2 linked regions of the Zobellia nedashkovskayae genome follow. The protein of the gene in region 2 interacts with the protein of the main gene of each other region in a pairwise test. Links are inferred from orthologs where the notes say so. Each region holds a gene or a part of one and is shown on either strand. Other genes may lie near its edges.

Region 1 (2,927 bases), 3.5 Mb from region 2 along the record:
TTGTTCATTATTCTGTGGCAAATATGCCCGGAGCGGTGCCTTACACTTCTACCGTAGCACTTACCAATGTTACTTTACCCTATGTATTAAAGTTGGCAAATTTAGGGTGGGCAACTGCCACTGATAAAGACCCAGCATTAAAGAAGGGGTTAAATATTATTAATGGAGAAGTAGTTTATGACGGATTAATGGAAGCTTTCTAAAAATTAGTGCTTACTGTAAACACCATAAATAAAAAACGGTCTCCTCTAAAGAGACCGTTTTTCAATTATAAAATGAGAAGCTTTTTTTATCGTTTTGCAACTTCAATTGGAATACGATATACAATACCTTTTTGGAAAGTACCTTTAGATAATTTTTCGTAATCGATAGCACCTTTCAAATATGTTCTTAGTGCTTCGTTATCTGTTTCGATAGAAAGAATTTTTAAATAATTTCCTTCATCAACAGCAACTCTAACCTCTGCTTTAGAGCCTCTAATTTCGTTAGGAATTACATTTTCACTTAACATCTCATAAATTTGAGATGTAAGTAATTGTACTGCTTTTGGCTGATGTGATTCTGGAGTGCCGGCAAATGCAAAGCCTATGTTCAACGCCATCATCACCATAAGTGCATAAACTGATTTTTTCATGATATTTTGTTTTGTTTTGATAATCAGATAATTAATTCATATTAAAGATAACATAATACAAAGCTCTAATATTGTTAATTTAATAAATTTTAACACTACAAAACAGTAATGTCATAAAATAGAGCTAAAAACTAACGAAACCTCAGCTTTTTACCCTAAAGTCTTTCCGTGCATGTCAAGACCGGTTATAAAATTCTTTATTTATAATGAAAAAAAAGAGGGATGAACCAAATGGTTCATCCCTCTTTAAAAATTATAAAAAGTGTGAGAGTCTAGCTCAATACTTCTTTTACGATATCAGCAGCTTCTTGAAACTGAACTGCAGAATGTACTGCTAAACCAGAATTATCAATGATTTCCTTAGCAATTTCTGCGTTAGTACCTTGTAATCGAACAATAATAGGAACTTTAATAGCGTCTCCCATATTCTTGTAAGCTTCTACAATACCATTTGCAACACGGTCACAACGTACGATTCCACCAAAAATATTAACCAGAATTGCTTTAACACCTTCATCCTTTAGAATGATACGGAAAGCTTCTTCTACCCTTTTGGCATCAGCTGTACCACCAACATCTAAAAAGTTAGCTGGTTCACCACCTGCCATTTTAATTAAATCCATAGTGGCCATTGCCAATCCGGCTCCGTTTACCATACAACCAACATTTCCATCTAAATCAACATAATTTAGACCTAATGCTCCAGCTTCAACTTCAATTGCATTCTCTTCGCGTAAATCACGCATTTCTGCATATTGTTTTCTACGGTAAAGTGCGTTATCATCAATAGATACCTTAGCATCTACTGCCATAATCTTGTCATCTGATGTTTTCAACACAGGGTTGATTTCAAACATACTTGAATCACTCTCTACATAAGCTTTATACAAGGCGGTAACAAATTTTGTCATTTCCTTGAATGCCGTACCGGAAAGGCCCAAATTAAAGGCTATTTTTCTAGCTTGAAAACCTAAAAGACCTGTAGAAGGATCAATCTCTTCAGTAAAAATAAGTTCAGGAGTGCTTTCGGCAACCTCCTCAATATCCATCCCACCTTCTGTAGAATACATAATCATGTTTCTACCTGTACCTCTATTTAGTACAACTGACATGTAAAACTCTTTGGTCTCACTATCGCCTGGGTAGTATACATCTTCGGCAACTAAAACTTGGTGTACTTTTTTACCCGCTGCAGATGTCTGTGGGGTAATTAAGTTCATTCCTATGATGTTCCCTGCAATTTCTTCTACTTCTTTAAGGTTTTTGGCCAATTTTACACCTCCGCCTTTACCTCGACCACCTGCATGCACCTGGGCCTTTATAACGTGCCAACCTGTTCCGGTCTCTGCCGTTAACTGTTTTGCAGCCTCAACCGCTTCCTTTGGATTATGGGCCACGATACCGCGCTGAATGCGCACACCGAAACTGGCTAAAATCTCTTTTCCTTGGTACTCGTGAAGATTCATATATTAAGGTATATTTAGATTCAGAAGCAAAAATAGCAAACCCAGAGGATTTAGACTAATGAAATATGGAGTTAGTTGTAAGCAAAGAAAATCTTATTTAATAAATACTTCTTTGTAACCAATGTAATATAGCACTATTATTAACCTAAAACATAGACCTCCAATCAATAAAAAAAAGATCTACAGGTTAAAGTCCTCAAAATCTAACGGATCAAAATTCTTGAAATTACCGTTCATTTCTATTGTCTTTTTGGTCCGGTTTACTTCGCTTAACATAGAAATGGTGGAAATTAAATGAGATTTCATAAATAATAATCGATCTCGCTCACTAGGCATTTGCAATAATTGATATTCCTGATTAAATGAAAGTCCCATCTTATGCACCAATACATAACTATTAAACTTCTCTAATGGTAATGGGGTATAAGGAACGGCCATAAGCTCATATAGTTCATGTATTTTATCTAGTACTTCTTGTTTTGTTTCTTTATCAGCATCATTTACACTGTCTAAAAACTGAATGGTACCACCGGCATAGAGTTTCCCTTTCATTTGTTTTTCAAAACTAAGAATACGGAAAACCTGGCGTGCCACGCAAGTTACATCCATCTCACCATTATCATACGTGTTAACTATCTCTACCAATTGTACCTCTGTACCATAGATCATATTATCATTAATATAAACTGGAATACCAAAGGTAACTGCCTCTTTTCTACAGTCTACTATTAATTGTTTATAACGATCTTCAAAAATATGCAGGGGTACTGTTTCTCCTGGAAAAAAAATAGATTGTAAGGGTAATAATGCCAGCTTCATAATATAAA
Region 2 (2,923 bases):
AACCCGCAGAAAAAAGTGATAAAACGTAAAAAAGCCAAAGCTATATTAAGCTTGCCCGTACGTTTGCTTTTGTAGAAATATTGAAACAACACCAACGCCAGCGAAACAATTGCAGCCAAGATTATGTAGAGAATCGTTTGGGTGTTCATTAAGGAACTTTCTTTTTTAAACTATAAAGTCCGGAAATACCATAATGCACTTCCGGACCATATACCTTATGTAAGCATACCGCCATCTACGTTCAGTACTTGACCCGTAACATAAGCGGATAAGTCTGAAGCAAAAAATAGACAGGCATTTGCAATATCTTCTGGAGAACCACCTCTTTTAAGCGGAATACCATCTCTCCAACCTTGAACTACTTTTTCATCTAGTTTACCGGTCATTTCGGTTTCAATAAAACCTGGTGCAACGGCATTACATCTTATATTTCTTGAACCTAGTTCTAAAGCAACAGATTTCGTAAACCCGATCATTCCTGCTTTTGAGGCTGCATAGTTTGTTTGTCCGGCATTACCCTTAACACCAACCACACTACTCATGTTCACGATACTACCCTTTCGTTGTTTCAACATCGTACGTTGAACAGCTTTGGTCATATTGAAAACAGATTTTAAGTTTATCTCTATAACACTATCAAAATCTGCTTCTGACATTCGCATAAGCAAATTGTCTTTGGTGATACCCGCATTGTTAATCAGAATATCTATTCCACCAAAATCTTCTAGAACACTAGCAACCAATTTTTCAGAAGCTTCAAAACTTGCCGCATTACTTTTGTATGCTTTTGCTTTAATTCCTAAACTAGACAATTCTTTCTCGAGTGCCAAAGCTGGTGCTTCGCTAGAACTATAAGTAAAAGCTACATTAGCTCCGTTCTCGGCAAAAACTCGGGCAATACCCGTACCTATACCTCTACTTGCGCCTGTGATGATCGCATTTTTTCCTTCTAACAATTTCATGCTCTAAATAGATTTGCTCTGTTCTACTTCAAATATAACTTTTGTTTGACAAAATGGCTATAAAAAAATCCCGTTTCCGAAAAATCGAAAACGGGATTCATATATCCTTAAGGGAATTAACCCATAACCTCTTTTACTTTCAAGCCAATTTCTGCCGGAGAGTCTACCACGTGAATTCCGTGCTCTCTCATAATTTTCTTTTTAGCTTGAGCGGTATCATCGCTTCCACCAACAATAGCACCAGCGTGACCCATGGTTCTTCCTGCGGGAGCAGTTTCACCAGCAATGAAACCTACAACAGGTTTCTTGCTGCCACTTTCTTTGTACCATTTTGCAGCATCCGCTTCCAATTGACCACCGATCTCTCCGATCATAACTACACATTCGGTCTCTGGATCATTGATCAAAAGCTCCACAGCTTCTTTTGTAGTAGTTCCAATAATTGGATCTCCACCAATACCAATAGCTGTTGTTATACCTAAACCTTGACGAACTACTTGATCAGCAGCTTCATATGTTAAAGTACCAGACTTAGATACAATACCAACATTTCCTTTTTTAAACACAAAACCAGGCATGATACCTACTTTAGCCTCTCCTGGAGTAATTACACCAGGACAGTTAGGACCTACCAAACGGCAATCCATATGTTTAATATAATTGGCAGCCTTTACCATATCGGCAACAGGAATACCCTCCGTAATAGTAATAATTACTTTAATACCCGCGCTAGCGGCTTCCATAATTGCATCAGCAGCAAAAGCAGGTGGCACGAAAATGATAGTCGTATCAGCTCCTACTTTTTCTACAGCTTCTTCAACTGTGTTAAAAACAGGTCTTCCCAAATGCTCTTGTCCACCTTTACCCGGTGTTACACCACCAACTACGTTGGTTCCGTATTCGATCATTTGCTCTGCGTGAAAAGTACCTTCACTACCTGTAAACCCCTGAACTATTATCTTGGAATCTTTATTGACTAAAACGCTCATATACTCTCTAGTTTATTTTAATGTGACAAAAATATAGGTTTACAAATGAAATCTGAACTCAGACAGCATTTTATTCTTCTAATTTTTTAAGAATGAATGGAATTTTCTTCACATAAGCCAATTGTTTTAGCTTTTCACGTGATTCTTCAATAGGTGTTCCGAAATAACTTTTACCGCCTGCAACGGATTTAGTTACTCCTGTTTGCCCCATAATTACCGCTTTCTTTCCTATTGTAATTCCACTATTGGTACCAACTTGGCCCCAAAGCGTAACTTCATCTTCTATTATGACACAACCTGCAATACCAGTTTGTGAAGCAATCAGACACTTTTCACCAATAACGGTGTCGTGCCCAACATGTACTTGATTATCTAACTTTGTTCCCTTTTTAATAGTTGTGTCGCCAGTTACCCCTTTATCAATAGTACAAAGGGCTCCAATTTCAACATTATCTTCAATGACCACTCTCCCACAAGAAATAAGTTTATCAAAACCGTCAGGTCTATTTTTATAGTAAAAAGCATCTCCGCCTAAAACTGAACCTGAATGAATAATTACATTATCACCAATGACGCAATTATCATAAAGACAGACATTTGCATGTATCAAACAGTTCTTGCCGATTTTAACATTGTTACCTATAAAAACATTAGGCTGAATAATGGTATCCTCTCCAATTTCCGCCGAAATGGCCACAGTATTGGTTGCCCTTTCAAAGGGTCTAAAGTGAACAGAAAGTTTATTGAAATCACGAAAAGGATCATCAGAAATTAAAAGCGCCTTCCCTTCTGGGCAATCAACTTTTTTATTGATAAGAACAATAGTAGCCTTTGAAGCTAACGCCTTGTCATAATACTTGGGATGATCTACAAAAACAATATCCCCGTTCTGAACCACATGAATTTCGTTCATGCCCAAAACCTGAAAATCATCAGCGCCAACATATTCGCAATCGATTAATGTAGCAATAT

What was found. The genes of interacting proteins can lie anywhere in the genome.
Region 1: the proteins of sucD (region 2) and sucC interact in binary tests that used the Escherichia coli proteins (3 or more experiments, as listed by UniProt). The link is inferred for Zobellia nedashkovskayae from one-to-one orthologs.

The regions. Positions count from the first base shown.
Region 1 is NZ_JADDXR010000002.1:201,810-204,736, forward strand. What follows is about bases 4-2,897. They hold sucC (ADP-forming succinate--CoA ligase subunit beta), read right to left. Parts: upstream 2,101-2,897; coding sequence 907-2,100; downstream 4-906. Other genes in these bases: ald (alanine dehydrogenase), read left to right, coding at 4-203; IWB64_RS00800 (hypothetical protein), read right to left, coding at 290-634; IWB64_RS00810 (LON peptidase substrate-binding domain-containing protein), read right to left, coding at 2,281-2,897. Also shown: more of ald, read left to right, coding at 1-3; more of IWB64_RS00810, read right to left, coding at 2,898-2,919. UniProt on the Escherichia coli protein: Succinyl-CoA synthetase functions in the citric acid cycle (TCA), coupling the hydrolysis of succinyl-CoA to the synthesis of either ATP or GTP and thus represents the only step of substrate-level phosphorylation in the TCA.
Region 2 is NZ_JADDXR010000002.1:3,690,524-3,693,446, reverse strand. The notes cover bases 16-2,905. They hold sucD (succinate--CoA ligase subunit alpha), read right to left. Parts: upstream 1,952-2,905; coding sequence 1,079-1,951; downstream 16-1,078. Other genes in these bases: IWB64_RS15030 (UDP-3-O-(3-hydroxymyristoyl)glucosamine N-acyltransferase), read right to left, coding at 2,022-2,905; fabG (3-oxoacyl-[acyl-carrier-protein] reductase), read right to left, coding at 216-962; IWB64_RS15045 (vWA domain-containing protein), read right to left, coding at 16-149. Outside these bases: more of IWB64_RS15045, read right to left, coding at 1-15; more of IWB64_RS15030, read right to left, coding at 2,906-2,923. UniProt on the Escherichia coli protein: Succinyl-CoA synthetase functions in the citric acid cycle (TCA), coupling the hydrolysis of succinyl-CoA to the synthesis of either ATP or GTP and thus represents the only step of substrate-level phosphorylation in the TCA.